DNA from 2 places in the Lelliottia sp. JS-SCA-14 genome. Region 2 is predicted to be linked to the other one. Evidence: predicted binding sites of a transcription regulator. Region 2 holds the regulator's gene; the other holds the start of a gene.

Region 1 (5,566 bases), 1.1 Mb from region 2:
CCTCTCTATAATTTGGGAAATGTTTCAGAATGTTCCCAAAAATTATGAATGACGAAAACTTTTACAATAAAGACGTCACGCGAGAAGAGTGGCAGCAGGGCCTTTCTCAGGATGACCATCACCGTTCCGGTATCCGGTTTGCGCGGCGCGTTCGACTGCCGCGTATCTTCGGGCTGGCGGCCATGTTTTTCCCGATCGCCGGGGCCCTGGTGGCGCAAGCTCCGCCTGGAGGCTGGTGGTTACTGCTGGTCGGATGGGCGTTCGTCTGGCCGCATCTGGCCTGGCAGCTGGCCTATCGCGCCGCCGATCCGCGCGTCAGTGAGATGAACAATCTAAAGGCTGATGCCATAGTCGCAGGCGTCTGGATTGGGCTGACAGGGGTGAATGTGCTGCCCACCGCGGCTCTCATCATTCTGATCGGCATGAATACCATGGGGGCGGGCGGGATCCGGTTGTTCACTGCTGGTGCAATCATGACGACAATTGCAGCCCTGGTGACGCTACAGCTTACCGGCGTATCTCCTGGCTTTACGCTTACCCCGCTGGAACTCTGGCTGGCGTTGCCGGTGATGGTGTTCTACCCGCTGTTTTTTGCCTGGGTGAGCTACCAGACGGCGATTCGGCTGGCAGAGCACAAGCGCCGCCTGGAGTTGATGAGCACCCGCGATGGCATGACCGGAGTATTCAACCGCCGCCACTGGGAGATCCTGTTACGCAATGAGTACGACACCTGTCGGCGCGCTCATCGCGAAGCGGCGATCCTGATTATCGATATCGATCATTTCAAGAGTATCAACGACACCTGGGGCCACGACGTGGGCGACGAGGCGATTATCGCCGTCACGCGACAGCTGCAGTTAACCCTGCGCGCCGGGGATATGATTGGGCGCTTTGGCGGAGATGAATTTGCGGTGATCATGAGCGGCACGCCAGCGGAAAGTGCCATCGCGGCGATGTCTCGTGTGCATGAGCGGCTGGCGGTCTTAACGCTGCCCTGCGCGCCGCAGGTGCGACTGCGGATCAGCGTCGGGGTGGCCCCTCTGACGGAAGAGTTTTGTCACTATCGGGAGTGGTTAAAAGCGGCGGATGTGGCGTTGTACAAAGCGAAAAATGCCGGACGCAACCGCACCGAAGTGGCGGCCTGACGCCCGGCGCGCTTCATCAGGACTTACTGAGTTGCTCTGATTTTTCCATGCACTTGTTCATCGCTTCAATCACCGCCGAGCGGAATCCACGCTCTTCCAGAACGCGCACGGCTTCGATGGTGGTGCCGCCCGGTGAACAGACCATATCTTTCAGTTCGCCCGGATGTTTGCCCGTTTCCAGCACCATTTTCGCGGAGCCCATCACCGCTTGGGCGGCAAATTTATAGGCCTGCGCGCGCGGCATTCCGCCGAGCACGGCGGCATCGGCCATCGCTTCGATAAACATGAACACATAAGCGGGCGCAGAGCCGCTGACGCCCACCACCGGATGGATCATCGCTTCGGCAATCACTTCGGCTTCGCCAAAGCAGCGGAAAATGTTCAGCACGTCGGCCACGTCTTCTGGCGTCACCAGCGCGTTCGGCGTGACGGAAGTCATCCCTGCATTGACCAGCGACGGAGTGTTTGGCATGGCGCGGACAATTTTGCGATCGTGGCCGAGAGCGCGTGCGAGCTGATCGAGGGTCACACCCGCGGCGATGGAGACCACCAGGGTCTCTTTGTTCAGGCTGGAAGTGATGTCGCTCAGAACCTTGATCATGATGTTAGGTTTAACGGCGCCAAAGACGATATCCGCAATCTGGGCAACTTCCTGTGCGCTTTCGGCAGCGTTAATTCCGTATTCATCACGCAGCGCGGCGACTTTATCCGGTGACGGGGTGTAGACCCAAATCTGCCCTGGCAACACCTGGCCGCTGGCGATCAGACCGCCGAGAATGGCTTTTCCCATATTGCCGCAGCCGATAAAACCGATTTTTTTGTCCATCACGTCTCTCCGTTATGATGCGTTGTGAGTTCTGATTTATAGCTTAACAACGAAAAGCAGGCGACAATAGCCACCAATGTCATCCAGGGGAGAAACTATGGCGATTTGGGTGGATGCGGATGCGTGTCCGAATGTCATTAAAGAGATTTTATTCCGCGCGGCCGAGCGCGTGCAGATGCCGTTGACGCTGGTCGCAAACCAGAATTTGCGCATTCCGCCGTCGAAATTTATTCGTTCAATGCGCGTCCCGGCCGGATTCGACGTGGCGGATAACGAAATTGTGCGCCTGTGCAGCCCTGAAGATTTGGTGATCACCGCCGATATTCCCCTTGCAGCAGAAGTGCTGGAGAAAGGCGCAGCGGCGCTGAATCCGCGCGGTGAACGTTACTCGCCCTCCACGATCCGCCAAAAACTGACGATGCGCGATTTTATGGATACCCTGCGCGCGAGCGGGGTGCAGACCGGTGGGCCGGATTCGCTCTCACAACGTGACCGCCAGCAGTTCGCCGCTGAGCTGGATAAGTGGCTGCTGGAAGTGAAGCGCCGCAACGCGTAATGATAAGCATTGCTGATTTATGGTATAGTGTGGCAACCGCAGGGTTGTCATCGCCTGATGCTTTGCAGTAAAGTTGACGCACCCGCTTATGCAATGATTTCTTTACAGAGACTGCGCGCTAAACTCACTCATCACGCTCTCTGTCATGCAAACATATTCTTGTTGTAATCCAATTTTTACAGTTACCTTGCGTACTAGTTTAATGGTATTATTGCTCGTTTTTTGACATCACACGCCGCAACCTCGCGGTATCAAGGGGAACACCAGGCTATGACCCAACCCATCTTTTTAGTTGGCCCCCGTGGCTGCGGAAAAACAACCGTAGGCCTCGAACTGGCGCGCGTGAGTGACAGCCAGTTTGTCGATACCGATCACTGGCTGCAAACGCACGCTCGTCAGACCATCGCAGAGATCGTCGAAAAAGAAGGCTGGGAGAGTTTCCGCACGCGTGAGTCTGAAACCCTGGAAGCTGTCACCGCGCCTTCGACCATTGTCGCCACCGGCGGTGGGATCATCCTCGCAGAACGTAATCGCCAGTTTATGCGCGAGAAAGGGATTGTGATTTACCTGTGCGCGCCAGTTTCTACGCTGGTAGAGCGCCTGGAAGCCTTCCCGGAAGAGGGGCAGCGCCCGACGCTCACCGGAAAGCCCATCAGCGAAGAGGTGAGCGAAATTCTCGCCGAGCGCGACGCCCTGTACCGCGAAGCGGCGCACCACGTGATCGACGCTTCGCTCTCGCCGGAACAGGTCGTAAATCAGATTGTTACCGCCCTGCGTCTGGCTTGCGCCAGCTAACTGGCGTCTATACTCATAGTTTAGCCCTCGTAAAAAGGATGAACTATGCCAACCAGACCGCCATACCCACGCGAAGCACGCATTGTCACTGTTGAAAAAGGCACCGGTACCCAAACCGTGACCTGGTATCAATTGCGTGCGGATCATCCCAAACCCGACTCCCTGATCAGCGAACACGAAAGCGAGCAGGAAGCCCTGGATGCCAAACGCCGCTACGAAGATCCCGATAAGTCCTGATACAAATCTGAAATCCACCATAACCGTGTCTGAATCACACTTTTAACTCAACGATAATGTTAAGTGAGGGTTAATATTTAGTTATTACAGTGGGATTCAGAACGGGCGTTCGATCTTTACATTTCGGTGTGGAGATATGCTGCTACGCTTTTGTCCTGTTTAAGCTGAAACAAGAACCGCGCAGCGTATTGAGCTTGTGCCTGTATTATCGCAGTGGTAGTGAAGAAAGGCGAAAAAGATGAAGGCAACATTGGCGATCCTCACCATCGGAGTGGTCCCTGTCAGCGAAGTTTTACCGCTCCTGACGGAGCATGTCTCTGAACAACAAATCACCCATCTGAGCCTGCTGGGCAAGATGAGTCGGGAAGAGGTCATGGAAGACTACGCACCCGTCGCCGATGAGGTGACGCTGCCGACATTGTTAAGCGACGGTAAACTAGCGCACGTTTCACATCACAAAATCGAACGTGCATTACAGGGTGTCATTGAAGTGCTCGATAACCAGGGATATGACGTGATCCTGTTGATGAGCACCGCTCCGATTTCCGGTCTTATGGCACGAAATTCTATCCTCCTTGAACCGATGCGAATCATTCCTCCGCTGGTGGCGTCTATTGTGGACGGGCATCAGGTCGGGGTGATTGTGCCGATTGAAGAACTTCTCGCTAATCAGATCGCCAAATGGAAAGTTCTGCAACGCACGCCGCTGTTTGCGCTGGCGAATCCGATCTGGGACAGCGAAGCCAAACTGATTTCAGCGGGGCGTGAACTGCTGGAGCAGGGCGCGGACGTCTTGATGCTGGATTGCCTCGGTTTTCACCAGCATCACCGCGATCTCCTGCAAAAAGCGCTCGATGTGCCGGTGCTGCTCTCAAACGTACTGGTCACGCGCCTGGCGTCCGAATTACTGGCCTGATGATTTTGCGTGACAGGCACGGAGGCTGGCCCCTATAGTGGATTTTTATCCAAAGACATAAGGGCCAGTTCATGCTTCAAAGTAACGAATACTTTTCCGGTAAAGTGAAATCCATTGGTTTTACCAGCAGCAGTACTGGCCGTGCCAGTGTCGGCGTGATGGCTGAAGGGGAATACACCTTTGGGACCGCAGAGGCTGAAGAGATGACGGTCGTCAGCGGCGCGCTGAACGTGCTGTTGCCTGGCGAAACCGAGTGGAAGGTGTACGCCGCGGGAGAAGTTTTCAACGTCCCTGGCCACAGCGAATTTAACCTGCAGGTTGCCGAGCCGACTTCTTATCTGTGTCGTTATCTGAAATAAAAAAAGGCCGGGTGAGCGTTAACGCTACCCGGCCTTTTTCTTCACGATTTAGCGCTGCGCTTCGCCGCCTAAACCTTCCACCAGATTCTGAATCAACGCCGCCAGTTCACCCGTCATCAGGATAAAGTCCGCGTCAAAACGCTGGGCAAAATCTTCGCGATCGATATCTTCGTTCTGATCGCGCAACTCATCGCAGAACTTCAGACGTTTTATCGAACCGTCGTCGCACATCACGAACTGAATGCGCTGCTGCCAGTCGAGGGCCAGCTTGGTCACCAGTTTGCCCGCTTCGATATGGACCGCGATCTCGTCGCAGACCAGATCCTGTTTCTTCGCGCGGATCACGCCGCCATCTTCGAGCATCGCTTTCAGCTCGGCTTCATCCAGCAGCTGGAACCCTTGTGCCGGGCTGCCGCTGCGAACCCATTCGGTCAGCGTCAGTTCGATCGGATTTTCCATCGCCAGCGGAACCACCGGCAGGGAGCCCAGGCTCTTACGCAGCAGGGCCAGCGTATCTTCGGCTTTCTTGGCGCTGGCGCAGTCCACCATGATCAGACCGTTGACGGTGTCGATCCACATCATGGTCTGGCTGAAACGGCTAAAGGCGCGCGGCAGCAGGGAGTGCAGCACTTCGTCCTTCAGGGAATCTTTTTCGGTTTTTTTCAGCTTGCGGCCCTGTTCAGCCTCGAGCTTGAAGATCTTCGCTTCCAGCGCCTGCTTCACCACCGGTGA
Region 2 (5,566 bases):
CCTGCGCCACCACGATAGGGTAGATCGCACCGTTCGCCACGGCCATCACACAGAACGGGATCAGAATCTCCGTCAGCCCGACGTCTGGAATAAAGCCAACGGCCCAGGTCCCAATCACACTCACCGCGAAGAGCACCAGCAGCCACGGCAGCATCTGCTGTCCCTGCCATTTTTGCAGCGCTGCGCGGCAGCCGTAACCGCCGACCAGGAAGGCGATGGTCTGCGGGACATAGCTCAGGCCGATGACCGCCGGGCTGTAGCCCATATCGTGCAGAATAAACGGCGAACCGGTCAGCCACGCAAAGAAGCTGGCGGAGCAGGCGGCGTAGACCAGCACGTTGCCGCGATAGGCGCGGGAGCGCAGCAGGGAGAGGAAGGTGACGCGATTATCCGTCGTTTCAGCAGGTTTGGATGACGCCGGTTTCAGCGCGAAGGCCGGTAACATCAGCACCAGAGTGATGATAAACAGGGTGGCGAAGATCGCCTGCCAGTCAAAATGCACCAGGATCCAGCTGCCGAGCAGCGGGGCCAGGGCCGGAGAAAGACCGACCAGCGGCATGATGGTGGCAAAAATACGGTTCACGCGTGACGCGGGGTAGTAGTCCGTGACCAGCGCCTGCCAGGTCACCGCCGCGGCACACACGCCGAATGCCTGAATGAAACGCAACACTAAAAGCCAGGTCGCATCGCGCACCCAGAGCATGCCCAGACAGCCGACGGCAAAAATCGCCAGACCTAAGAGTAAAATCGGTTTACGACCGTAGCGGTCGGAGAGTGGTCCCCACAGCAGCTGCGCGAAGGCAAAACCGGCGAGGAACAGGCTCAGGCTGGCGCTGATGGCGGCGGCAGGGGTCTGTAAATCCGCCTGCATCGCGGCAAACGCGGGCAGGTACATGTCGGTGGCCAGGAAGCCCAGCACGCTTAAGCCGCCGAGCCAGACCAGGAATCCTTTGTTGGGTTGCATTGTTTTTATTTCCTAAAGAGGGCAGGTATTCACTGGCGCAGAGTGTAGGGAGTGCAAACTGCCTTGTGAAACGCTAATATTTGGTGGTTGCATTCAAAAATTTTGCAGGCAAAAAATGTGGTCTGAATATTCCTTAGAAGTGGTTGATGCGGTTGCGCGTAACGGCAGCTTTAGCGGCGCGGCCCAGGAACTGCACCGCGTTCCGTCTGCGGTGAGCTATACCGTGCGTCAGCTTGAAGAGTGGCTGGCGGTTCCGCTGTTTGAGCGCCGCCACCGCGACGTCGTCCTGACGCCTGCGGGCGTCTGGTTTTTGAAAGAAGGGCGATCTGTTATCAAAAAAATGATGATCACCCGCGAGCAGTGTCAGCAGATTGCCAACGGCTGGCGCGGCCATCTTGCCATTGCAGTCGATAACATCGTCAAACCGGAGCGCACCCGCCAGATGGTGGTCGATTTTTATCGCCACTTCTCGGACGTGGAGCTGCGCGTCTCCCAGGAGGTGTTCAACGGCGTGTGGGATGCGCTCTCTGACGGCAGGGTGGAGATGGCGATCGGTGCCACGCAGGCGATCCCGGTGGGCGGACGCTATGCCTTTCGCGATATGGGAGCCCTGAGCTGGACCTGCGTCGTGGCGCGCGATCATCCCCTCGCCGCCATTGAAGGTCCGCTGAGCGATGACACGTTGCGCAACTGGCCGTCGCTGGTGCTGGAAGACACGTCCCGCTCGCTGCCAAAACGCATCACCTGGCTGCTGGATAACCAGCGGCGGGTGGTGGCCCCAGACTGGGAAACCTCGGCGACCTGTCTTTCCGCAGGGCTGTGCGTCGGCATGGTGCCGGTGCATTTTGCGCGCCCGCGCATCGATCGCGGTGAGTGGGTGGCATTAACGCTGGAAAACCCGTTCCCGGATGCGGCCTGTTGCCTGACCTGGCAGCAAAACGATATGTCACCGGCGCTGGCGTGGCTGCTGGAGTATCTGGGGGATAGCGAAACGCTGAACAGAGAGTGGCTGAAGGAGCCGGAATAACCGGCCCCTCAGAGATGATTAACGGCGGTAATCGCGGAACGGACCGTCGGCGACGGAGCGGCGTTCAATCAGGCGCGGGTGGACTTCAATCGACTGCGACTCTTCACGTTTGCTGACGATGCGGTCCATCAGCATGTTGAAGGCCGTTTCACCCAGCGAGTCTTTCGGCTGGTGAATGGTCGTCAGCGCCGGGGTGAAGTAGCGGGCGTTGCGCACGTTATCGTACCCGATCACAGAAATGTCCTGCGGGACGCGCAAACCGAGTTCGTCGGCTGCGCAAAGGGCGCCCATCGCCATAATATCACCGCCGATAAAGACCGCGGTCGGACGATGTGACTGGGAGACAATCTGCTGCATGGCGCGATAGCCGGACTCAGGCTCGAAGTCGCCCTGCACGATCCAGTTTTCCGGCACCGTGATCAGCGCTTCTTCCATCGCTTTCATGAAGCCAGCCAGACGGCCTGCGCCGGTGTTGCGCTCCAGCGGACCCGGGATCACGCCGATTTCGCGGTGACCGCGTTCAATCAGGTAACGGCCCGCCATGTAGCCGCCTTCAAAGGCGTTGTCGTTCACGGAGTCGGTGAAATCGGCGCGGGTATCGCCCCAGTCCATCACCACCATCGGGATGTGACGATACTCTTCCAGCATCGAGAGCACGGATTCCGGGTATTCAGAACACATCACCAGCAGGCCATCGACGCGCTTTTGCGCCATCATTGACAGGTAAGCGCGCTGCTTTTCCTGGCTGTTCCAGGCGTTGCCGAGAATCAGGGTGTAGCCCTTCTGGAAGCAGTTTTTCTCAACGGCTTCGATGATCTCCGCGAAATAGGCGGCTTCGCTGCTGGTCGCCAGCAGGCCGATCGATTTGGTGTGATTCACTTTCAGGCTGCGCGCCACGGCACTCGGAGAGTAGTGCAGCTCTTTGATGGCAGCCCATACGGCGTTGCGCGTCTCTTCCGCAACAAAACGCGTTTTGTTAATTACATGTGATACGGTTGTAGTGGAAACGTTTGCGCGTTTCGCCACATCTTTAATTGTTGCCATTACATGTCACTCCAGACCATATCTTAAACTCCTGAAATACTTAAAGGTAAACGTTTGCCTTCTCTCACCCTTATCTCGCAATGTGAATTGCGATACGCCGGGAAAACGACTCAGAACGTCAGGAGGGGGTCAGTGGCCGGTACGCTTATAAATTTAGCGTGGAATTTTGTCTTATCTTGATGAAAAGGGGAAGAGCAAAAACGGTTATCAGTCTAAATCCAGGAAGATTTTTGGGGGAAACTGTGTAAAAATGAGCAAGCTCACTTTTCGTAAGGTGATTAAAAGGAGAAAAATTGATGAGTACCGATCTGAAGTTTTCGCTGACCACGACCGTTATTGTGCTGGCTTTGATTGTTGCAGCAGGTCTGACCGCAGCCCTGCACTGATTTAAGCGGGGGAGAGTTCTCTCCCTCGTCTCCTCTCCCTGATTGTTACCCATCCTGCAAAAATCTTTTGCTAATTTGTTAACTTCTCATTTTTTGTGATTGATGTCATGCTTTTGCCATCTTAGTCCTGTGTCGCGCGATGACGACGACACGGCATCCGGAGTTAACAATGAAAATCAATTTTCCCCTGCTGGCCCTGGCGATTGGCGCTTTTGGCATCGGCACCACCGAGTTTTCCCCGATGGGGCTGCTGCCCGTCATTGCTAAAGGTGTGGATGTCTCCATTCCGGCGGCGGGGATGCTCATCAGCGCCTATGCGATTGGGGTGATGATCGGTGCGCCGCTCATGACGCTGCTGCTCTCCCATCGTGCCCGCCGCAATGCGCTGATCTTCCTGATGGCGATTTTTACCCTTGGCAACGTGCTGTCGGCGATTGCGCCGGATTACACGACGCTGCTGCTGTCGCGCATTCTGACCAGCCTGAACCACGGCGCGTTCTTTGGCTTAGGGTCGGTAGTAGCCGCGAGCGTGGTGCCAAAACATAAGCAGGCGAGCGCGGTGGCGACGATGTTTATGGGCCTGACCATCGCCAACATTGGCGGCGTTCCGGCGGCGACCTGGCTCGGTGAAGTCATCGGCTGGCGGATGTCGTTCCTGGCCACCGCCGGGCTGGGCGTGGTGGCGATGCTCGCGCTGTTCTTCTCCCTGCCGAAAGGCGAGGCGGGTGAGCGCCCGGACGTGCGTAAAGAGCTGTCAGTGCTGGTGCGCCCGCAGGTGCTGTCTGCCCTGTTAACGACGGTGCTCGGCGCAGGTGCGATGTTCACGCTCTACACCTATATCTCTCCCGTGCTGCATGACATCACCCACGCCACGCCGCTGTTTGTGACGGCGATGCTGGTCCTGATCGGCGTGGGCTTCTCACTCGGGAACTATCTCGGCGGCAAGCTGGCGGATCGCTCGGTCACCGGTACGCTGAAAGGCTTCTTAACCCTGCTGATTGTAATTATGCTCGCCATTCCCTGGCTGGCGCGTAACGAATTCGGTGCGGCCATTGCGATGGTGGTGTGGGGCGCGGCGACCTTTGCGGTGGTTCCGCCGTTGCAGATGCGCGTGATGCGTGTGGCACACGAAGCGCCGGGTCTGTCGTCGTCCGTGAATATCGGCGCGTTTAATCTCGGTAATGCGCTCGGCGCGGCAGCGGGTGGGGCGGTGATTTCGGGCGGGCTGGGATACAGCTTTGTCCCGGTGATGGGGGCGATTATTGCGGCTCTTGGTCTGCTGCTGGTTCTCACATCCGGTCGCAAAGAGCCGGAACCGGCAAGCGTGACGGAATAAACCAAAAACGCAGAAGGGCAAAACCCTTCTGCGTGTCTCTTACGCGGCGAAGTTCTTCGCCACAAATTCCCAGTTAACCAGCGCCCAGAAGTGCTCAAGGTAGTTCGGGCGAGCGTTACGGTAATCGATATAGTAAGCGTGTTCCCACACATCGACGGTCATCAGCGGTTTCGCGCTGGTGGTCAGTGGGGTGCCTGCGTTAGAGGTGGAAACGATAGCCAGTTTGCCATCTGCCTCTTTCACCAGCCACGTCCAGCCAGAACCGAAGTTCTTGATTGCGGCGTCAGTAAACTTCGCTTTGAAATCAGCAAAGCTGCCAAACGCGGCATTGATCGCTGCAGCCAGTTCACCGGTCGGTTCGCCACCGGCGTTCGGGGCCAGGCAGTGCCAGTAGAACGTGTGGTTCCAGACCTGAGCCGCGTTGTTGAACACGCCACCTTCAGAGCTACGCACGATCTCTTCCAGCGTTTTGCCTTCAAACGCAGTGCCTTTCACCAGATTGTTCAGGTTAGTGACATAGGTCTGATGGTGTTTGCCGTAGTGATACTCCAGGGTTTCCGCGGAAATGTGCGGAGCCAGGGCGTCTTTTGCATACGGTAATGCAGGTAATTCGAACGACATTGCTTCTCTCCTTATTATAGTGTTGCACGCCAATAACCCTATTGAGTGCATGGATAGAGTAGCAAATTGAAAGGGTATGCAAAAGAGGAACTTACCCTGCCGACGGCGCGGCAGGGCAGGGATTAGCGAATGGTTTTCGGTGTCATCACGCGGCGCGCGCCAACGTAATGGCGGACCCAGTAGTCTTC

Evidence for each region. Region 2 encodes PurR, which represses purine synthesis genes. Its sites were predicted from a motif close to CANGCAAACGTTTGCNTG; they were not measured.
Region 1: a site for PurR is predicted at 2,672-2,689, ahead of aroL (shikimate kinase AroL). Genes of this name have one in related genera too.

What each region holds. Positions count from the first base shown of each region.
Region 1 covers NZ_CP141606.1:1,082,567-1,088,132, forward strand. Annotated here, with positions in the region: gene adrA (diguanylate cyclase AdrA) at 30-1,145, shown strand; gene proC (pyrroline-5-carboxylate reductase) at 1,162-1,971, opposite strand; gene U9O48_RS05025 (YaiI/YqxD family protein) at 2,069-2,527, shown strand; gene aroL (shikimate kinase AroL) at 2,798-3,322, shown strand; gene yaiA (protein YaiA) at 3,368-3,559, shown strand; gene U9O48_RS05040 (AroM family protein) at 3,798-4,475, shown strand; gene ppnP (pyrimidine/purine nucleoside phosphorylase) at 4,547-4,834, shown strand; gene rdgC (recombination-associated protein RdgC) at 4,883-5,566, opposite strand, start outside.
Region 2 covers NZ_CP141606.1:2,156,433-2,161,998, forward strand. Annotated here, with positions in the region: gene punC (purine nucleoside transporter PunC) at 1-964, opposite strand, end outside; gene punR (DNA-binding transcriptional activator PunR) at 1,080-1,991, shown strand; gene purR (HTH-type transcriptional repressor PurR) at 2,010-3,035, opposite strand; gene U9O48_RS10130 (YnhF family membrane protein) at 3,332-3,421, shown strand; gene U9O48_RS10135 (MFS transporter) at 3,591-4,757, shown strand; gene sodB (superoxide dismutase [Fe]) at 4,797-5,378, opposite strand; gene U9O48_RS10145 (C40 family peptidase) at 5,501-5,566, opposite strand, start outside.